DNA from 4 places in the Mesorhizobium sp. INR15 genome. Region 1 is predicted to be linked to each of the others. Evidence: predicted binding sites of a transcription regulator. Region 1 holds the regulator's gene; each other region holds the start of a gene.
The links. The regulator LexA, encoded in region 1, represses DNA repair genes until DNA is damaged. The targets are predictions, from matches to a motif close to TGTTCNNNNTGTGTTCNG.
Positions count from the first base shown of each region.

Region 2: a site for LexA is predicted at 2,290-2,307, ahead of GA829_RS28290 (2'-5' RNA ligase family protein). Genes of this name have one in related genera too.
Region 3: a site for LexA is predicted at 2,442-2,459, ahead of GA829_RS28170 (PA0069 family radical SAM protein). Genes of this name have one in related genera too.
Region 4: a site for LexA is predicted at 1,564-1,581, ahead of GA829_RS36560 (ImuA family protein). Genes of this name have one in related genera too.

Region 1 is NZ_CP045496.1:4,289,230-4,294,652, forward strand. It holds gene GA829_RS20835 (ComEC/Rec2 family competence protein) at 1-1,470, shown strand, start outside; gene lexA (transcriptional repressor LexA) at 1,464-2,201, opposite strand; gene GA829_RS20845 (pyridoxal-phosphate dependent enzyme) at 2,548-3,522, opposite strand; gene GA829_RS20850 (GntR family transcriptional regulator) at 3,519-4,292, opposite strand; gene GA829_RS20855 (ABC transporter substrate-binding protein) at 4,447-5,423, shown strand, end outside.
Region 2 is NZ_CP045496.1:5,779,940-5,785,362, forward strand. It holds gene GA829_RS28270 (ArsC family reductase) at 1-102, opposite strand, end outside; gene GA829_RS28275 (ArsR/SmtB family transcription factor) at 268-624, shown strand; gene GA829_RS28280 (SRPBCC family protein) at 621-1,100, shown strand; gene GA829_RS28285 (nuclear transport factor 2 family protein) at 1,152-1,505, opposite strand; gene GA829_RS28290 (2'-5' RNA ligase family protein) at 1,631-2,167, opposite strand; gene GA829_RS28295 (aldehyde dehydrogenase family protein) at 2,402-3,829, opposite strand; gene GA829_RS28300 (ABC transporter ATP-binding protein) at 3,868-4,953, opposite strand; gene GA829_RS28305 (helix-turn-helix domain-containing protein) at 4,943-5,423, opposite strand, start outside.
Region 3 is NZ_CP045496.1:5,757,317-5,762,739, reverse strand. It holds gene GA829_RS28180 (F0F1 ATP synthase subunit B) at 1-22, shown strand, start outside; gene GA829_RS28175 (ribonuclease HII) at 309-1,004, opposite strand; gene GA829_RS28170 (PA0069 family radical SAM protein) at 1,213-2,367, opposite strand; gene GA829_RS28165 (glycosyltransferase) at 2,518-3,024, shown strand; gene GA829_RS28160 (hypothetical protein) at 3,230-4,204, shown strand; gene moaB (molybdenum cofactor biosynthesis protein B) at 4,222-4,773, opposite strand; gene GA829_RS28150 (4-(cytidine 5'-diphospho)-2-C-methyl-D-erythritol kinase) at 4,775-5,423, opposite strand, start outside.
Region 4 is NZ_CP045496.1:1,085,616-1,091,038, reverse strand. It holds gene GA829_RS05155 (YunG family protein) at 1-183, opposite strand, end outside; gene GA829_RS05150 (metallopeptidase family protein) at 188-610, opposite strand; gene GA829_RS05145 (LysE family translocator) at 746-1,378, shown strand; gene GA829_RS36560 (ImuA family protein) at 1,605-2,615, shown strand; gene GA829_RS05140 (DNA polymerase Y family protein) at 2,557-4,038, shown strand; gene GA829_RS05135 (error-prone DNA polymerase) at 4,035-5,423, shown strand, end outside.

The DNA of each region.
Region 1 (5,423 bases):
AATGAGTCGATGCGGCGCACCGGCATCTATCACATCATCTCGATCTCAGGGCTGCATATGGCGCTGGTCGCCGGCACCATCATGGCGATGCTGCGCGGCGCTTTCGCCTTGTTCCCGGATTTCTCCTCGCGGCGCCCGGTCAAGAAATACGCCGCGGCGGCGGCACTTTTCTCTATCGCCGCCTATCTTGTGGTCTCCGGCGTGGTGGTGGCAGCCGAACGCAGCTTCATCATGCTGGCGGTGATGTTGATTGCGGTCCTGTTTGACCGAGCAGCGCTGACCATGCGCAATCTGGCGATCTCGGCCATCGCCGTCATCGCGATATCGCCGCACGAGGTGGTTGGTCCGAGCTTCCAGATGTCGTTTGCTGCAACCGCGGCCCTGGTTGGTGCCTATGCCGGCTGGTCGGACTATCGCGCGGGAAAAACCAGGACGCCGCCGCCACGGCGCTCCTTGCCCGGCTTTCTGACGCGAAAGTTCCTGCTGATGATGGGCGGTCTGGCGATGACCTCGATCATCGCCGGCAGTGCCACGGCGCTGTTTGCGATCTGGCATTTTCAGCGCGTGTCGCCGCTCAGCCTGTTCGCCAATCTGGCCATCATGCCGATCGTGTCCATCGTGATGTTCCTGGCCGTCGCCAGCGCGCTGCTGATGCCATTCGGCCTCGATGGGCCCGCCCTCTATTTGATGGGCAAAGGGCTGACCGCGATGATCGCCGTATCCGGCTGGATCTCCGAGCGCTCGCCGGTCGATGCCGTCGGTCTGATTTCGCAGCGGTCGGTCCTGCTGGCAACGATTGCCCTGATCATCGCGACAATGGCGACGACCCGGCTGCGGCTAGCAGCCGTTCCGTTCGCGCTAGCCAGCCTGTTGACGGTCTCCGGCGCCGAAACGCCCGACGTGCTGGTCTCCGAGGATGCACGGCTGGTCGCACTGCCGATCGGCGGCGGCGAACTCGCCGTCAACCGGCCGCGCCCGAACGAGTTCACCGTCGACAACTGGAAACGCGCGCTGCGATCCGAAACCATCGTCCTGCCGGAGGTGTTCAGCAAGGAAGACGCGCAGTTCGATATCGACCCTGCTGATCTGCCGTCAGGAGCGCCGTTCTACTGCATGGCCGGTGTGTGCGTTGCCCGGCATCCGTCCGGCGCGATCATCGCGCATGTCGAGGACCGCAAGGATGCCTGGAGAGCCTGTGCGTTTGCCGACCTGATCATCATCAACGACGCCACGGCCTACGATCCGTGTCACAATCCGCTGGTACTCGTTCTGACCAAAAGACAGCTGGCCCGCAAAGGCAGTGCCGCGATCTTCTTCGATAGGCTATCCGCGACCGCGCCGGCACGGATCAGCTTCGCCGTCGACAGACCATACCGGCCCTGGCACGAACAGCGAAAATTCTCACGGGAAGCGCGAGGCTTGCCGCCCTACGTCAAGCCGGAGAAACAGGCAGCGCCTCAGGCTCAATAACGCCGGATCAACCCCACGAGCTTGCCTTGCACCTTGACCCGGTCTGGCCCGAAGATGCGGGTCTCATAGGCAGGATTGGCGGCTTCAAGCGCAATCGAAGCGCCCTTGCGGCGGAACCGCTTTAGCGTTGCCTCTTCTTCGTCCACCAGTGCCACGATGATCTCGCCCGGGCTTGCGGTGTCGGCGTTGCGGATGATGACTGTGTCGCCGTCGAAAATACCGGCCTCGATCATCGAGTCGCCCTTGACCTCCAGCGCATAGTGCTCGCCGCCCATGATCATGTCCGGCGGCACCGAGATCGAATGCGTCTGGTGCTGGATGGCATCAATCGGCACACCGGCGGCGATACGGCCCATCACCGGGATGGATACGGCTGAGACCGCGTCATCGTCATTGCCGGCCGAAGGCATGCGCGAAGGAGCTGGTTTGATCTGCCGGCCGAGGCTGCCCTGACCACCGCCGCCCTGAATGACGCTGGGCGAAAACTTGCGCGCCGCGTTGAGGCCGGGTGCGATCGAGTCGGGCAGCCGCAGCACTTCGAGAGCACGGGCACGATTGGGCAGCCGGCGAATGAAGCCGCGTTCTTCCAGCGCCGTGATCAGCCGGTGAATGCCGGACTTGGAGGCAAGATCGAGCGCCTCCTTCATCTCGTCGAAGGATGGGGGAATGCCGCTTTCCTTCAGGCGTTCATGAATGAACATCAGCAATTCATGTTGCTTGCGCGTCAGCATGGCAGCCCCCAGGAGTTCTGAAACCAGAATCGGAAAAACAAACCCAGAACAAACACTATCTGTTCCAGTTGTGTTCCGCAACTGTTTAAAGTTTAATGAATTTGTTAAGACGGCTGAAATTATTGTCGGCACCGTGCCGCTTCGCCACGGCTCATTTCACGCCGCTGGCGCATGCTTTCCAGCGTTGAAATTGTTATGGTTAACGGCGTGTGGCCCATCCCATGGCGAATCCTGGCACCAGTCATGGACAGGTGCCCAAGACGGATATGTCGACCTTTGCTGACTTGCCATTTGCCGTGAACGAAACGAAGCCAAAATGCCAACCACGGGTGGGTCGGCGCCAACATCACGCCGGTGGGACTTCCCCGGCCAAGACCTGCGCATAGGCGCCAGCATCGATGTTGCCACCGGAGATGACACAGACGATGTTGCCAGTTGCCTGCTCGCTGCAAAGAGCGGCGGCCAGTGACGCCGCCCCGGCACCTTCGGCCACGAGCTTCGCTTTCGAAAACAGCAGCCGCATTGCTTCCGTCACCTGCTGAAGGCTGACGGTAATAGCGCCGTCGATAAGCTGGTTTGCCAAAGGCCATAGTTCAGGCACCAGCGACGGCCCACCGATGCTCTTGATGAAGGAGGGCTGCGTCTTGATATCGACAATGCGCCCGGCCGCCAGGGCGGCGGTGACCGGCGCCGCGTTTTCGTCTTCGACCGCGAAGACTTTCGCGTCGCGCCGCAATGCCTTGACCGCGCTGGCGACCCCGGTTGTCATGCTGCCGCCGCCGTAGGGCGTCAGCACGCAATCGACTTCCGGCAGGTCTTCGACGATCTCCAGGCCGATGGTGCCATTTCCCGCCAGTACCGCCTGATCGGTGACGGGATTTATGAGGAGTTCAGCGATATCCGGACGCTCAATCCCGGTGATGTATCGCCACCAGGTCTCGTGCGAAATGAAACGCACCTCGCCACCAAGGCGGCGGACTCCATCGATCTTGGTCTGGGGCGCGTCCGCATACATGTAGGCGGCCATTGGAACGCCAAGCGCCCTTGCGGCCCAGGCCATTCCATAGGCCATGTTGCCCGAACTGATCGTGGCGACGCCATGCCGTAGCGCATCGGCGTCGCGGGAAAGCAGAGCATTCAGCGCCGGCCTGATCTTGAAGGCGCCTATGGGCGACAGGGTCTCAAGCTTTAGGAATATCCGTTGGTCGGTCCCGCCAAGATCGACACGCAGCAGCGGTGTCCGTGGCAACGACGCGGCCAGCCGGTCGCGAGCCGCGCCAATCTCCTCGAGTGTCGGGCGGCGCGGGAGCGTTGAGCTCATTTGCCGACCGTCTTCAAGCTGCCGGCACGCGCGGTGTACTTGCTCGCGTTGTTGTCTTCGCTGTGGACATAGACATGCAGCGTGTAGCCGATGTGGGCCACCATCAACGCCTTTGCCCGCTCGACATCACGGTCCAGCGCCGCTTCCATGATCGCGGTGTGGTGCTCGATCGCTATCGCCTCGCGCAACGCATCCATGGCCTCTTCATAGCCATCCTTGAGCCCTGCCGCGGCGCGCAGTGTCGGCGCAAGGCCAAGAAAGCGATGATGCCGGCGCAACTGGTCGGCGATTGTGGAGCGGAATCGCAGCAGCCAGTTGGAGGTCGACGCACTCAGCAGTGCCGCGTGGAAGGCCTCGTGGCTCTCGTCCCATTTGTCGACGGCCTCATCCGAAGGATCGTCAACCGCGGTCTTGCAGCGGGAGAGCCGGTAGTGGGCGGTGACGACGGCATCTTCCCATGCTTTACCGCCTTTCTCGATCGATTCCAGGAACAGGGGTATCTCGACAACCATCCTCGCGTGCGCCAGATCCTCGAGTTCGGCTCGCGATACGGGGGCGACGGCAAAGCCGCGATTGCTGATCGCGGTGACCAGGCGCTCGGCCTCCAGCCGCGACAATGCCTCGCGCAGAGGTGTCCAGCCAACGCCGTAGGTGCCGCGCAATGCGCTCAGTTTGAGGGGCGCGCCCGGCATGAGGCGGGTGGTGAGGATATCGCGCCGCAGCAGCTGATAAGCCGCCTCGGTCTTTGTCGATCTCTTCTGATCCTGCATGCGCTTTCGTCCGTCAGCTGACCTGGGAAGAATTATATATCATGTGAGGGTGTGGCAAGAATTATATATAATGTTTGACAGGCAAGGATGGACTGATCATGATTGCCACAGTTGCCGCACCGTAAGCGGCACCAATCAAATCTGGGAGGAAATGATGATGAAGTTGAAATCCGCTTGGCTGCCGGGATTGGCCCTGGCCGGCGTCCTGATGGCGAATATCGGCGCTTCGGCCGCTGATCAGATCCGCATCGGCATCGCCAATTTTGGCGAACATCCGCAATTGAACGCCGCCGTCGCCGGTTTCAAAAAGGCGCTTGCCGCGAACGGGTTCAACGAAGGCAAGGAAGTCGTCTACACGGAAAGCCATACCAATTTCGATGCGTCGCTGGTTCCGCAGATGATCGCCAAGCTCCAGGCCGACCAGCCCAAGCTGATGTACACCGTCACCACACCGGTCTCGCAGATCGCCAAGAAGGCATTGGCCGGCTCGGGAATTCCAATCGTGTTCGCGGCCGTGACCGATCCGGTCGCCGCCAAGCTAGTTCCGTCGTGGGACGCCGGAGACGAAGGCATGACCGGCGCGAGCGACCTTCAGGATGTCGCGGCTGTGATGGCTTTCACCAAGAAACTGCTGCCGAACGCCAAGCGTTTCGGCGTGCCTTACAATCCGGGCGAGGCGAACGACGTCGCGCTCCTGGAAAAGATCAAGGAAGCAGCTCCGGCAGCCGGGTTCGAAGTGGTCGAGGTCGGCATCGACAACGTCAATGATATCCAGCAGCGCATTGCCTCGCTGGCAGGCAAGGCCGACGTGATCTATGGGCCGACCTCCAACCTCATCCAGCCGGCCATCGCGGCTGTCTCGGCCGCGGCGCGTCAGGCCGGCATCCCGGTCGTCAACGCTGACGTCAATGCCGTGCGCGGCGGCGTCGTGCCGGCAAGCTTCGCGGTCAACTACGAGCAAGTCGGCGTCAACGCCGGCAACATCGCGGCGGAAATCCTGAAAGGAAAGGATCCCAAGACGATCGCGCCTTCGCGGCCTGCCTACAAGGACCACTCGGCGCTGATCTCAAAGAAGGCGATGGCCGCCTTCGGCATCGAGATCCCGGCTTCGCTGGCCGATTGCGGCTGCAT
Region 2 (5,423 bases), 1.5 Mb from region 1:
CCGGTAATCGTGAAACCGGTAGGCGACGTTGCGGCTTTCCAGCCAGACGCGCGCCTTCTTGATCGTGTCGCAGGTGGTGATGCCGTACATCGTGATTGTCAAAGCGTGGTTCCTTGGCTGACAGTCGAATCCGCTTCGCAGCCTAAAACCACCCTTCCCGCTTTGCCAGCATCCTTGCCTGCCCAGGCCTGTTTTTAGGACTTGCCAGTACTAAGGAATCTTCCTAAGTATTTTATCGCCGCTTTTGGCGACACCTGGGATGAAACAGTGATTGACCTCCAAATCGTAAATTCGAGCCCTCCACCGATCGACGGCATCTTTCGCGCGCTTGCCGACCCGACGCGCCGGCGCGTGGTGGAACGGTTGAACCGCAGCCCTGCCTCGGTCAGCGAACTCGCCGAGCCTTTCGGCATGGCCCTGCCCTCCTTCATCGAGCATCTCAAGGTGCTTGAAGGCTGCGGGCTGGTGCGCTCGCAAAAGGCCGGCCGCATCAGGACCTATCAACTGGCACCCGAGCCGCTGAAGCTCGCTGAAAACTGGCTGTCCGAACAACGCACCCTGTGGGAGCGCCGCCTCGACCAGTTCGACGCCTATGTCTTGACCCTTAAGGAGAAAGAAACATGAGCTATCCACTCAAACTGGACCCCAGATTGGATCTCACCTTGGAGCGCGTCATCAACGCGCCGCGCGAACTGCTGTGGCGGGCCTGGACAACGCCAGAACACGTCAAGCAATGGTTCACGCCGAAGCCATGGCTCATCAGCGACTGCGAGATCGATCTGCGGCCAGGCGGGCTGTTCAGGACGCGCATGCAATCGCCTGACGGCAAGGAGGTCAACGACCGCCATTGCTGCTATCTCGAAATCGTACCCAACGAGCGGCTCGTATGGACGGATGCGCTGCTGCCCGGCTACCGGCCATCAGGTGACGCGTTCATGACCGCGGTCATTGCATTGCAGAGCGAAGGCAATGCCACGCGCTACACCGCCACGGCCATCCATCGCGACCAGGCGACCCGCGATAATCATGAAGAGATGGGCTTCTTCGACGGCTGGGGCACGGTGGCCGATCAGCTTGCGCAGTACGTGAAGACGATTTGAGCTTGCAACACGGCGGCCGGGAGATTGCCAGCCGCCGTGTTTTCGGCATCTCTAGTAATAGAAACGCTCTTCCGTGATCTTGCCATCCTTGACGGTATACAGGCCAACCTCTTCCATCGTGGCTCGCTCACCAGTCGCTTTCGGCGTCACATCCAGCTTGAAGTACACCGCGAACTGGTCGCCATTGACGTATGGGCCATCGACCGAGCCGCCATGGAATTCGTTGTTGTCGCGCCACCATTGGCTCTTCTGCCTGAGAGCTTCCTTGCCATGGCTCACGGCCATCGGCCCTTCCATGGCTTCGTAGCTGGCAATGTCATCGGAATTGTATTTTGCAGCGGCACCTTCGTGATCGCCCTGCTTGAGGCGTTCAGTGAAATCCTTGGCAATTTCCGCGATGGTCATGTGTTTTCCTCCTGTTGAGACACATTGCAAATAGGGAACGGCTTGCCGAGCCGCCATCGCGGGATCGGTGGATGCTGACATGACCCTGTCAGGATGAGCATCGCAAATCTCCATGACGACGAAAGCTACATCGCGGCCAAGGCATCGTCCTGACCGTTCAATTGCCAGGTGGCCGGGCGCTCGTACTTACCCTGATGGCTACGGATCAATGCAAAGCTCCGGACCGTCAAGCAGATCGGTTCAACAGCCCTTTCCCGAAGCTTTGGCACACCAACTCTGTCGCGGAGCAACGTCACATGCGGCTCTACCGAGTTCGTTACGAAGGGCTGCAGCGGACTATCGTCGACGACGGCGGAGAGCTGGCGCCAGAAGGCCTGAAACGCCGGTGAATGATCGCTGCTGCGAAGCACCAGCGCCCCACCGCCGAATGCCGACAGACGGTCGAGGCAAACATCGAATGGCTTGGCCTGAACCAACAGACCGATGTGACGAGCGATACTCATCAGAGCTTGGGGTTTGCCATTGCCAAGCCCGATCAGCGACATGTGCATTTGCTCCGCTGGGGTCAGCCGCCCACTCAATTCCAGGTCCCGACAATAATGCTCTGCCTCGCGCGTCAGCATTGCATTGACCGGGGCTTCGAACAGAGCGGCGTAGAACACATGGGGTTCCCGGGTCGGGCCTGGCTCATCCCAACGAAAAAAGGTCTGGCCGTTCTTCCCGGACCCGAACGTAAATTGCCTACTCATAACTGATCTCGCCTGGCAAAACCGATCGAGAATACTAGAACAAAAAGTGAACAAATCAATCGAAAACGAAACAGGCGCCGATGCTTCCACATCGACGCCTGCAAGACCCAACGATCGGCAAGAACTCGCCGAGCAAGAAACCGAATCTTACGCCCCGTAGCCGATGATGCCCTTGACCTCGAGGAAGTCGTGGATCGCCCAATCGGCGTATTCGCGGCCGTTGCCGGACTGCTTGTAGCCGCCGAAGGGCGCGAACGTGTCCCATTCCGGGTAGTTGATCGAGACCTGGCCGGCGCGCAGCTGTCCGGCGACCTTGCGGGCGTGCTCGATATCCTCCGACTGCACATAAGCGGCGAGGCCGTAGACGGTGTCGTTGGCGATCCTCACCGCGTCGTCGTCGTCATTGTAGGAAATGACCGACAGCACCGGGCCGAAGATTTCTTCCTTCTCGATGGTCATGCCGGGCGTGACATGGCCGAACACGGTCGGCCTGACATAATAGCCACGGTTAAGGTGCTCCGGACGACCTGGGCCGCCGGTGACCAGCGTTGCGCCTTCCTTGATGCCGGCCTCGATCAACCCCTGGATCTTGTTGAACTGGAGCTCGCTGACGACCGGACCAAGCTTGGTCTCTTCATTGCGCGGATCGCCGACATTGTGTGCTTCGGCTGCCTTCTTGGCGATGGCCAGCGCCTCGTCGTGGCGAGCGGCAGGCACCAGCATGCGGGTCGGCGCATCGCAGGACTGGCCGCTGTTGCCGAAGCAACCTTCAACACCCTTGCGCACCGCCGTTTCGAAATCGGCGTCCGGCAGCACGATGTTGGCCGACTTGCCGCCGAGTTCCTGCGCCACGCGCTTAACCGTCTCGGCCGCCGTCTTGGCGACGATGATGCCAGCTCGGGTCGAACCGGTGAAGGAGACCATGTCGACATCGGGATGACCGGCCATGATCTGGCCGACATCAGGGCCATTGCCGTTGACCATGTTGTAGACGCCCTTGGGCGTGCCGGCGGCTTCCATCACTTCCGAGAAGACGATGCCGCTGATCGGCGCGATCTCGGAAGGCTTCAGCACAACCGTGCAGCCGGCGGCGATCGCCGGCGCGACCTTGCAGACGATTTGGTTGAGCGGCCAGTTCCAAGGCGTGATCAGCGCGCAGACGCCGATCGCCTCCTTGACCACCATGGTGCCGCCGCGCTTCTCGGAGAATTCATAATCCTCCAGCGCCTTGATGGTGGCTTCCATATGGGCTCGGCCGGCCCAGGCCTGCGCCTCGCGGGCCCAGGTGATGGGCGAACCATTTTCCTGACTTACGGCCTGGGCGATGTCCTCGTAGCGTTCGTTGTAGACTTCGAGGATACGCTTCAGGAGCTTCAGGCGCTCTGCCTTGCTGGTCTGCGAGAAGGATGGAAAGGCGGCCTTCGCGGCGGCAACAGCCTTATCGACGTCGGCCTTCGAACCAACTGAAATTTTCGTATAGGCCTCTTCGGTGGACGGATCGATGACGTCAAGCGTCGCCGGCACCACGGGCGCCACCCATTTGCCGTCGATGAAAAAGTTGAGATGATTGCTCACAGGGAAACACTCCGGTTTTCGGGAAATGGACGGTCAGTTTATGCGGACAGCATAGGGCAGTTAGCGCCACGGCGCAGGCTGATATGCGCCACGTCGCCGGCGCTGAATTGAAAACCCTGCGCCTGGCGCGGCGCGTCGATCACCACAGGTATTCCCTGCCCCAGTTCGGCATGCAAGCGCAAGGTGCGGCCATGAAAGACGACGCTGTTGACCCGTACCGGTGCCGTACCGGTTGAGGCTTCGTTCGCCGCCAGTAAATCCTCGGGCCGCACGCCGATGGTGCGCAGCGCGCCCTCGTTTAGGACTTCGCCAGTGTCCGAGACGGCCTCCAGCGGCAAGGCGCCAGCAGCGAAACGAAACCGATCGCCGTCGCGCCCGACAAAGCGCGATTGCAGCAGGTTCATGGTGCCGATGAAGCTGGCGACGAATGTGGTGGCGGGCCGGTCATAGAGCGTGGCCGGTGGCGCGATCTGCTCGATGCGGCCCTTGTTCATGACGACGATGCGGTCGGAAATCGACAGCGCCTCGGTCTGGTCATGCGTGACCATGACGAAGGTGGTGCCGAGCCGCGATTGCAGCCGCTTCAGCTCAACCTGCATCTGCTCACGCAAATGGGCATCCAGCGCCGACAGCGGCTCGTCAAGCAACAGCACGCGCGGCTCGCAGACGATGGCGCGGGCGAGTGCGACGCGCTGACGCTGGCCGCCCGACAATTCGGACACCCGGGCGCCAATCTTGTCGGCAAGGCCGACCATGTCGAGCGCCGCAGCAACGCGCCTGGCCTGTTCCGCGCCACCAAGCTTGCGCAACGATAGGCCGAAGCCGACATTTTCGGCGACATCCATATGCGGAAACAGGGCGTAGTCCTGAAATACGGTGTTGACCGGCCGGTCGAAGGGCCGAAGCGCGGTGATGTCACGGCCTTCAAGCAGCACCTTGCCGCTCGATGGGCTTTCAAAGCCGGCGATGACGCGCAGGCTGGTGGTCTTGCCGCAGCCGGATGGGCCAAGCAAGGTCAGGAACTCGCCGCGGGCGATGTCGAGATCAACGGCATCAAGCCCCACAATGCCGCCGGGAAAGACCTTTGAGACCGCCTGCAGCCGGACGAGAGGATCAGGCGCCATCGCGAACCTCGGACGGTTTGGTCGTGTTGACCCAGAGGATCTGGCAGCGTTCCGCGCCCGGATTGCGGAACGCGTGCAAGAGCGTGCTCTTGAAGGCGAAGCTGTCGCCGGTCTTCAGTGTGTATTTGGTCGAATCCACCACCAGTTCGACCTCGCCCGCCAGCACATAACCGAACTCATGGCCGACATGGGCATAGGCCTCGGCGGTGCCGCCGCCAGCTTCGACCGTCACCAGCAGGCCGGTCAGCGTGGCGCCCGGCGGCGACAGCAGCGCCTTGGCGATGCCCTCGGATTTCACCGGGATCGATCGCCGGCTGTTGGCACGCACGCAATAGAGATCGCTGACGGCGTCATCGCCATCGGTGATCAACTGCGAAGGCTCGATGTCGAGGGCGGCGGCGAGCGGCCAGATCACCTTGACACGCAGCGAGGACATGCCGCGTTCGATCTGGCTCAACGCGCCGATAGAT
Region 3 (5,423 bases), 1.5 Mb from region 1:
CGTCAAGTCGAAGCTCAACTGAGCCGATTTCGCCGACAGATTAAGAGCCGCCCGAGCAACCTGGCGGCTTTTTGTTGCGGTGGAGAAAGGCGAAGGCGGCGGACCTGCCAATCTCCCTCTTTTTGGGGAGATGTCCGGCAGGACAGAGGGGCGCGCGAAGGAACGCCGGCGTTCCGTTCTCATCCGCCGCTCCGGTTGTAACTATGCAAGCAAGCTGCGCGCCAAGGGCTGATAGACTGGTGGGACATCGCCTCGCTCTGGCCTGCCGGCCATCCCGCGAGGGCGGAGATCGGCTAACCGCTTTCGCCTCAACCCAAACCTGCGAAGCTCTCTTCTTCCGCAACCTCAGCCTCACCGAGCCTGAATGGCGCGAACGAGACGCGGTGCAATCGCGCCACCGGCCCATGCACCTCGATCGCTGCACGATGCCGAACGGTGGCATAGCCCATATGGACCTCGAAGCCGTAGCGTTCATGATGGCTGCCACAGCCGCACATCATGCGGTCGCGCATCACCTTGGCGACAATGGAGGCAGCTGCGATCGACTGCGAGCGCTGGTCGCCCTTGATCAGCGCGCGTCCCTCGCAAGGCAGCCCCGGCGGCACGTCGCGCCCGTCAGCCAGAGCAAGCTTCGGCTGTACTGGCAGGCCGACAAGGGCGCGGCGCATGGCTTCCAGGCTGGCCTTGAGAATGTTGCTGCCGTCGATGCCCTCGGCGCTCACCGATGCCATCGAAACGCCAAGCGCGGAGCCGAGGATGCGCAGGAACAGGGCCTCGCGCTGCAGATGGCTGAGGCGCTTGGAATCGTCGAGCCCATCTGGAATGTTGGCCGGGTCGAGCACCACTGCGGCAGCCACAACCGGCCCAGCCAGCGGGCCGCGGCCGGCCTCATCCATGCCCGCCACTGGCCACAAGCCTTGTGCCATCGCCTTCGTCTCGAAGGAAAAGTCGGGTCTCTCGATCATTTCAAAGAGAGGCGGAGAATCGGAACGCGCGCGAGCCATGTTGCGGCGAGGGTCGCATCGGTTCCGATTCTCCGCAAGTCCCTCCGGGTCGGGTGGGGCGCCGGACCGGGAGGGCACCGTCTGCAGGCCGGGGCAGGCCGGACGGGATTCCAATGTATGTCGCCCCAAGTGTTCTGCGGTTTGGGAGGGCGACATGCAAAAACAAGGACTTTCACACCGGCCTATGGCCGGGTTGTGCCAACGTCATCTAGAGCAGCATCAACTGCACCTGGTCTTTTCCGGCGGCGACGAACTGGTCGGTCCGAAGCGTGCGCCGCTCGACATTGAGACCAAGTCGCTTGGCGGTGATCTCGAAGCGGCGACCGATCTGCCAGGCATAGGGACCGGCGCCTTTCATGCGCTTGCCCCATTCCGAATCGTAGTCCTTGCCGTCGCGCATCGAGCGGATCAGCGACATGACGTGGCGATAGCGGTCGGGATAATGGCGCAACAGCCAGTCCTTGAAGATTGGGCTGACTTCCAGCGGGAGCCGCAGCACGACATAACCGGCCTCCCGCGCGCCTGCTGCCTGTGATGAATCGAGGATGCGCTCCATTTCCTGATCGGTCAGCCCGGGAATGATCGGCGCCACCATGACCGAGGTCGGGATGCCGGCATCGGAAAGCTGCCGGATCGCTTCCAGTCGCTTGGTCGGCGTCGACGCGCGTGGCTCCATCGTCCTGGCCAGCATACGGTCGAGCGTCGTCACTGACAGCGCCACCTTGGCCAGCCCGCGATCGGCCATGCGTGACAGGATGTCGATGTCGCGCGTTACCAGAGCGGATTTGGTGACGATGCCGACCGGGTGGCCACGTGCTTCCAGCACCTCGAGAATCTCGCGCATGATGCGGTACTGCTTCTCGATCGGCTGGTAGGGATCGGTGTTGGTGCCGATGGCGATCGTGCGCGGCTGGTAGCCGTCCTTCGACAATTCCTTGTCGAGCAGCCGCGCCGCATCCGGCTTGGCGAACAGCTTCGATTCGAAATCCAGCCCCGGCGACAGACCCATGAAACTATGCGTCGGCCGAGCGAAGCAATAAACGCAGCCATGCTCGCAGCCGCGATACGGGTTGATCGAGCGGTCGAAGGAAATGTCGGGCGATTCGTTGCGGGTGATGATGGTGCGCGGCTTCTCGACCTGCACCTCCGTCTTGAACGGCGGCAGCTCCTCCAGTGAATTCCAGCCATCGTCGAAGACATGCCGGCTCACCGGTTCGAACCGGCCGGACGGGTTGATGCCTGCCGAACGGCCCCTGTTGCGGTCCGGACGGACACGCATGCCGCTCTGTTCGATCATCGCATTGGCCATATCGGCTCTTCCAGCTCCGAAAGCTGCAATGTCCGCGCGCGCGATCTGTTCCATCTTTGCCCGCTCCCAGGGACTGTCCGCGTTGTGTCGAATCGCTCTGTTCATGAAATTATTCCTATTTTGTAAATGAGAACAAATCAAGAACTTTGTATGCTGCGCCGCAAAAACTGGCGCCGCGCACGGCTTTCCGCTATTCGGCTAAACATGCTCAGTGTTCTCATCGAAACGCACAATGACGAGGAAGGGCTTGCCCGCACGCTGGCCTCGTTGATCGGCGGCGCGGTCGAGGGCGTCGTGCGCGACGTCATCGTCTGCGACACCGGTTCCAGCGACCAGACGCATCGTGTCGCTGAGCATGCCGGCTGCCAGTATCTGGCGGGCGGCGGTATTGCCGCCGGTATCAAGCAAGCCAAGGGTGATTGGCTGCTTTTGCTGGAGCCGGGCGCACGCCTAGTCGAGGGCTGGATCGACGATGTCGTTGCCCATACCGCAAGGCAAACGATGGCTGCTCGCTTTTCAAGAACACGCGGCAGCCGCACACCCTTTCTTGCGCGGGTTCTCTCGGGAAACCGCGCCTTGGCCGAAGGCCTTGTCATCAGCAAGCGGCAGGCCGCGTCGCTGTCGAAAAATGCCGGTAATGCCGAAGCCTTGGCGCGCGGCCTGGCGACAAAGCGGCTCGACGCCGAGATCTGGGTGGCGCCCTCGAAGTGAGGGGCGCCGGTGAATCCGCATGTCCTTTTTTGCAATGGCCGGACGTAAAATCCCGGACAATTGACAGGTTGACGTTCATTGTGCATTGCACAAATTCTGACGCGGCGTTAGCTTCCGTTCCAGGCGGATGAATGGGTTTGGGGCATGCTTGGGCGGTGAGCGGCCGATGTTGCATCGGCGCTGCTGCTTGTGACAGAGGACCCTGATGAGCCTGCCATCCCCTGACAAATCGGGCACTACCAGTCTTGAGGCCATCGCGCGAAACGGCAGCATATTGCGCCGCATGGCGGTGCGCATACCGACATATCTGAAAGATATGCGCGAGAACCCGGCCTGGTTGCCAATGTTCGTGCTGGCGCGCACCATGCCTGGCCGGCAGCTGCATTGGCGCGGCGCAAAGCCTGCCTACCCAGTGCGGGGCGCCCACAAAACCATCTTCACCGGCGTTGACCGCGACGCTGTTGTCGCGGGTCTTCGTTCCGAGGGGCTCTTTTCCGGGCTGGCGCTGCCGGCGTCGATCCATGAGGAGATCGCCAGTTTTGCCCAACGCACGCCATGCTTCGGCAATTTCGACCGCCGGCTGGAGTTCCTCCCGTCAGGACACAAGGAAGCCGAGGCGCATTTCGGCCGGCCGCTGCTTAGCGGGCACTTTTTCGAACGCGTCCTTGACTGCGATGCGGCGCTGGCGGTGCAGCGGGATCCTTTGCTCCTCGACATCGCCGCGCACTATCTGGGCGGCCAGGCGAAAATGATCACCACGCGGGTCTGGTGGAGCTTTCCCAGCGGCGGGGTCTCCGATGCCGAGAAGAACCTGGCTTCGCTCGGCAAATACCATTTCGATCTCGACGACTGGCGAATGCTGAAATTCTTCTTCTATCTCGTGCCCGTGGATGACGGCACGGGCCCGCATGTCTATGTCAGGGGTAGCCACAAGCGCCGCATCCTCAAGCATCAACTGACGCTTCTCGTCGGCCACCCGGCGGATGAGGTTCTGAGTGTTTACGGCGAACAGAGCCCCGTCACACTGACCGGAGAGGCCGGCCTCGGTTTTGTCGAGGACCCCTTTGGTTTCCACATGGGCACGGTCCCGACGCGCGCACCGAGGCTGATGATGGAAGTCGGCTTCGGCGTTTCGCCGCCGTCACGCCGTCGTTTCGACGGCGAACCGGTCGTCCGCTGACCAACGGCCGGCTGCGCTCAGGCTTTGGTGCCGCGCCGCAGATGCTCGTCCAGGCGCGGCATGATCTCGACGAAGTTGCAAGGCATGTGCCGATAGTCGAGCTGGGCCTTCAGGATGCCGTCCCAGGCATCCTTGCAGGCGCCGGGCGAACCTGGCAGCACAAAGACGAAAGTGGCGTTGACGACGCCGCCCGTGGCCCGGCTCTGGATCGTCGACGTGCCGATCTTGTCGTAGGAAATGCGGTGGAACACTTCGGAAAAGCCGTCCATGCGTTTTTCGAAGATCGGCTCCAGCGCTTCCGGCGTCACGTCACGGCCGGTAAAGCCGGTTCCGCCGGTGGTGATGACGACATCGATCGCTTCATCCTTTGACCAGCCCAGCACCTTGGCGCGGATCTGGTCCCGGTCGTCAGTGACGATGTCGCGTGCCGCCAGTATATGGCCAGCGTCGGTGATCCGGTCCGCCAGCGTCTGGCCGGATTTGTCGTCGGCCAGGCTGCGCGTGTCGGAAACCGTCAGCACCGCGATGCGTATCGGAATGAAGGCGCGGCTCTCGTCAATTCTGGCCATCTCAGTCAGCGCCCGATGCTATGCTGCGGGTGGCGGCGACGAACCAGTCAGGCTGCCGGCTGCGGATTTCGGCGGCCGCACGCTTGGCGACATTACCGGTCTCGAACAGTCCGAAGCATGTCGCGCCCGATCCGGACATCCGGGAAAAACCTGATCCGGCCTTGTTCAGCCATGAGAGCGCCCTGCCTATGGCCGGCTGCATCGCAAGGGCTGCCGGCTCAAGGTCGTTGCGCGTGATCTCCAGCCAGTTGCGCAGGCTATGAAAATCGATGCTGCGCGGCAGCGGCGGCAGGGCCTCGTTGTCGCGGCTGGAAAGCGCCGCGAAGACTTCCGCTGTCGAGACCGGCGTGCCTGGATTGACCAGCACCAGTCCAAGCGCCGAGAAATCCGGCGCCATTGAGAGTTCATCGCCAATGCCGCGCGCAATCAGCGGCTTGGCCGCCAGGCACATCGGAATATCGGAGCCCAACGAAAGACCGATCCGCGCCAGCTCGGCATCGTCGATATCCAACCCCCAGATTTGCGCCAACCCGCGCAGTACCGCCGCCGCATCGCTCGATCCGCCACCCACACCCGAAGCAACCGGCAGGTTCTTCTCGAGCTTGATGGCGACCGGGGGCGTCTTGTGAAGGCCGGCGGCCAGCCGCAAA
Region 4 (5,423 bases), 3.2 Mb from region 1:
ATGCGTGCCGCCACGCGTTTGGGTCTTCAGGATATCGCCGCCGAATGCGTCATGGATGACCAGCGAGGTGACGCTGCATTGGCCTTTGGCCGGGTTTTCGGCGCTCCAGCTTTTCGAGCTTTCGGGGCTCCAGGCGGTTTTCAATCTGTCGAAGAGTTCGCCGGGGTTGGTGAAATTGCGCATGGAACTACTCTGCCGCTTCCTCAATCTTCTCCATATCGTCATCGGATAAGCCGAAATGATGGCCGATCTCATGGATCAGCACATGCGTGACGATGTCGCCCAGGGTTTCCTCGTTTTCGGCCCAGTAGTCGAGGATGGCGCGGCGGTAGAGCGTGATGCGGTTCGGGCCTTCGCCGGTCTGCGGGTTCCAGCGCTCGGCGATGCCGCGTCCCTCGAACAGGCCGAGCAGGTCGAAGGGCGTTTCCAGCGACAGGTCGTCCATGATCTCGTCGGTCGGGAACTCCGCGATCTGGATGACGATCTCGCCGGTCAGCTTGCGGAAATCCTCCGGCAGGTGGGCGTAAGCCTCCAGCGCCAGGAACTCCATTTCCTCCATCGCCGGCGAAAGCTCGTCGTGCCAGGTGCGGGTCTTGTAGATGCGGGCCATGCTTTATCCTTTGATCCCGGCATATAGGCTTTCGCGCCGGGCTCGGCAAATGGCGCGGCAATTCCTGCTCCAGATACTTTGCTGTTCTCAAGGAATCGAGTAGGCATCGGTTCCGGCCATGTATCAGGAGCTCTCATGCCGGACTTTTCCACCATTGGACTTTTCGCCATTGCTTGCCTCGCTTTGACCGCGACGCCGGGGCCGGACATGCTGTTGATCGCATCCCGCAGCGCCAGCCAGGGGCGTGCGGCGGGGTTGGCGACCTATATCGGCATCGCCACAGGCACCTATTGCCATGCGCTGGCCGCCGCCTTCGGCCTGTCGCAACTGTTTCTCGCCGCCCCCATCGCCTACGACATCGTGCGTTATGCCGGTGCTGCCTATCTCGCTTACCTCGCATGGAAGGCGTTCACCTCGGACGGGGCCATGCTCGCGCCGGTCGCCGGCCTGCCGCGCTACTCGCGGACACGCATTTTCCGGCAGGGATTGCTGACCAACCTGCTCAACCCGAAGATGGCGCTGTTCGTGCTGGCGCTGTTCCCGCAATTCGTGCAGCCGCGGGCCGGTTCCGTCGCCGGCCAGATCCTGCTGCTGGCAACCGTGCTCAACCTGATCGGACTGGTGGTCAATGGCCTGGTCATCCTGACCGCGAGCCGGATCGGCGCGGCCTTGTCACGCCGCACGCGGTTTCAGCGCGCGCCACGGATCCTGCTTGGAACCGTGTTCGCGGGGCTTGCCGCACGGCTGGCCCTTGGCGGCCAGCGCTGAGGCAATTCCAGGAACGGCTTCCCAGGAAAAGCGCTTCGCGCTTTCCCTTCGGAGTTGCCTGAAAACGGGGAATTGGAGCGGCTCCGCGATCCCATCAAACGGCGTACCGCTCCAGGGCAAACGACCAGAGAGGAATAAATTCCCCGTGAGTCTGCTTGACTCTTGGAGTGCCCTCTGGAATCTATAGGAACATAACAGGAACAATTGTGAATGGAAGCTGACCGTCATGGCGATAACCGCCGTGGCGCGGGAGACTGTTTTTGCCCTGCGCCGCCAGATCGCGAAGATCGAGGGAACGCTGCCCGAGCGCCTGGAGGCGCCGGCCGGCGCATCGCCCGATGCTGACCGCCCCAATACTGACCGCACAGTGGTCCGGCGCGGCATTGCCGTGGCAACGCCGGATGCGTTCCTGCGCACCGGTGCCGATCGCCTCGATGACACCCTGAGCGGCGGCCTGCCGAAAGCCGCCTTGAGCGAGATCCACGGCGCCGAGACCCGCGATGCCGGTGCCGTGGCCGGCTTTGCCCTGTCGCTTGCAAGCCTGATCCTCAAGCAGGGCCCGCGCCTGCCGCTGCTGTGGATCGGCACCACGGAGATCTTTCACGAGGCGGGCTTCCCCTACGCAAGAGGGCTTCACGCCTCTTTCGGCATCGAGCCGGACCAATTGCTGTTTTCCGAAGCGCCCCGGCTGGTCGACGCTTTGTGGGTCGCCGAGGAGGCAGCAAGGATGACGGCGCTCGCCGCCGTCATCCTTGAAGTGCGCGGCAATCCGCATCGGCTGGACCTGACCGCGACCCGCCGCCTGCACGCAAGGGCGCGGATGGCTGGCCGGCCGGTATTCCTGCTGCGGCAGGCCGCCGAAGCCGAGCCGACGGCGGCGCCGGTGCGCCTCATCCTGTCGTCGGCGCCGGCGACCCCACGCGACACCATCGCCGGGCCGCTTGACGGCTCGATCGGCCGACCGGCCTTCACTGTCACCATCGGCAAGAGCCGCACGGCCTTGCCCGGACAATTCACACTGGAGTGGAACCCCGATGAACGCGTCTTTGAGGAAAGATCCCAGGAAGAACGGGCAAAGAATCCTGTCTCTGTGGTTCCCGCATCTCGCGGCGGAAAGGATCTTGCGGCAGCGTCTGGGGCGGTCCTGGCGTTCGCGGCCGTCGGATCACCGGCCGATGGTGATCAGCCATCGCCAGGGCAACGCGCAGCGCATCGCCGCCCTCGACGAGCGGGCTGAGGCGCTGCATCTGAAGCGCGGCATGGGCATCGCCGATGCGCGCGCCATGCATCCGTCGATCGACATCCTGGAAGCCGATCCGGAGGCCGACCGCCGCCTGCTCGAAGGCCTTGCCGACTGGTGCGACCGCTACACCCCGCTGGTGGCGCTGGACAGCACGGATGGCCTTTATCTCGACGTCACCGGCTGCACCCATCTTTTCGGCGGCGAACGCGCGATGCTGGACGAAATCCTGTCGCGCTTCTTCCATCAGGGTTTTGATGTCCGCGCCGGCCTTGCCGCGACACCGGGCGCTGCCTGGGCGGCGGCACGGTTTTCCGGCGACCGCATCGTTGTGTCAGGCGAAGAGGAAGCGCTGCTCGCGCCTTTGCCGCTGGCGGCGCTGCGCATCGAGCCTGACATCCGCACCAGCCTGGAAAGTGTCGGCCTGCGCACGGCGGGCGCCGTTATGGCGGCGCCGCGCGCGCCGCTCGCCCGCCGCTTCGGCGCCTCCCTGCTTCTGCGCCTCGACCAGGCGCTTGGCCGGCTCGACGAGGCGGTCTCGCCCCGCCTGCCGGTCGCGCCGCTGTCGGTCGAGCGACACCTCTCCGAACCCATCACCTTGACCGAGGACATCGAGCAGCTGGTGCGCATGCTGGCGACGACGCTGAAGGCGGACCTTGAACGCCGAGGCGAGGGCGCAAGACTGCTGGCGCTGCTGCTCTTCCGCGTCGACGGCGCCGTCAGCCGCATCGCCGTCGGCACATCACGGCCGATGCGCGAGCCGATGCTGATCCAGCGCCTGTTCCATGAAAGGCTGGCCGCGCTCGAACAGGATATCGATGCCGGCTATGGCTTCGACCTCGTGCGCCTGTCCGTGCTGTCGGCCGCCGCGTTCGACATGCAGCAGACCGACCTGACCGGCGAGACTAGCGACGACGGCGCCGATATCGCGCTGTTCGCCGACCGCATCCGCGCCCGGCTGGGCGAGGGTGCCGTGCTGAAACCGATCGCCGTCGAAAGCCATCTGCCCGAGCGCGCCGTCGCGACCGTGCCTTTCACCGAAGCGCCGCGAAGGATCGCGCCGCCGAAGAAGCCGGACCGGATAAAGCACCCGACGCCGATGACCGTCTTCCGACCGCAGCGGCCGATCCGGCTGTTCCGCTCGCCCGAACCGATCGAGGTGCCGGCAACCGAAATGCCGGAAGGACCGCCGCTGAACTTCCGCTGGCGGCGCGCGCTCTACCGGGTCACGCGCGCCGAGGGGCCGGAACGCATCGCGCCGGAATGGTGGCGTGAGGCGCCGCGCGACGAAGCCACATCGACACGCGATTATTTCCGCATCGAGGATGCCGATGGCCGCCGTTACTGGCTCTACCGGCAAGGCCTTTACGGCGCCGCCCTGCCTGCGCCGCGCTGGTTCATGCACGGGGTCTTCGCATGAACGCGCTGACCATCATCCCCTATGCCGAGTTCGGCATTCAGTCGAATTTCTCGTTCCTGCGCGGCGCCTCCAAGCCCGAGGAACTGGTGGTCACGGCGAAATTCCTCGGCTTCGCGTCGATCGGCCTTGCCGATCGAAACACGGTGGCCGGCGTCGTGCGCGCGTGGCAGCAGGCCAAGGTCGAGACGCTCGCCTACCACCCCGGCTGCCGGCTGGTGTTTTGCGACGGCACGCCGGATGTCCTGGCCTACCCGCGGGACCGCAAGGGCTGGGGCCACCTCTGCCGAATGCTGACGCAAGCCAATATGCGCGACGAGAGCGAAAAAGGCGCGCCGCTGCTCTATCTCGAGGACCTGCTCGAATGGGGCGACCTGATGTCGCTGGCGATCCTGCCGGAGCTGGCGGCAGCCACCGAAGGCGACCTTGCCTTGCTTCGCCAATTGAAGCAGCGCTTCGGGCGAAACCTGCGGCTTGCCGTTTCGCCTGACTATGCGGGAAACGACCGGTTCAGGATCGAGCAGGCAGCGGCGATGGCAGGCCTTGCCGGCATCCCGCTGATGGCGACCAACGATGTTCTTTACCACGCGGCCGAGCGGCGCCCGCTGCAGGATGTGCTGACGGCGATCAGGCTCAATGTCCCGGTCTCGGAGTCCGGGCTGGAACTGACGGCCAATGCCGAGCGCCACCTGAAGCCGCCGCTGGAGATGGCGCGCCTGTTTCGCCGGCACCCAGAGGCGCTAGCCGAGACGTTGCGCTTCGCGGCGGAGCTGACCTTTTCGCTCAGCGACCTCCAGTACAACTACCCGGACGAGCCGACGGAATCGGGCCTCGGGCCGCAGGCCGAACTCGAAAGACTGGCGCGCGAGGGGGCCATCACCCGTTATCCCTCTGGCGTTCCAGCCAGCGTCCTGCAGCGCATCCAGGAAGAGCTCGCGCTGATCGAGCGGCTGAATTATGCCCGCTACTTCCTGACCGTCCATGACATCGTCAAATACGCCCGCAGCCAGGATATTCTCTGCCAGGGGCGGGGCTCGGCCGCCAATTCCGTCGTCTGCTTCTGCATCGGCATTACCGAAGTGGGGCCGGAGAGGATCGATTCGCTTTTCGAACGCTTCATTTCCGAGGAGCGAAACGAACCGCCTGACATCGATGTCGATTTCGAGCACGAAAAGCGCGAAATCGTCATGCAGTACATCTACAACAAATACAGCGCCAAGCGCACCGCCCTGGCCGCGGCCGTGGTCAGCTATCGTGGCCGCTCGGCCCTGCGCGAAGTCGCCAAGGCAATGGGCCTGTCCGACGATGTCAGGGGGTCGCTATCCGGCTCCATCTGGGGTTGGTCGACCTCGGAGCTCGGCGAGAAGGAGGCCAGGGCCGGCGGCCTC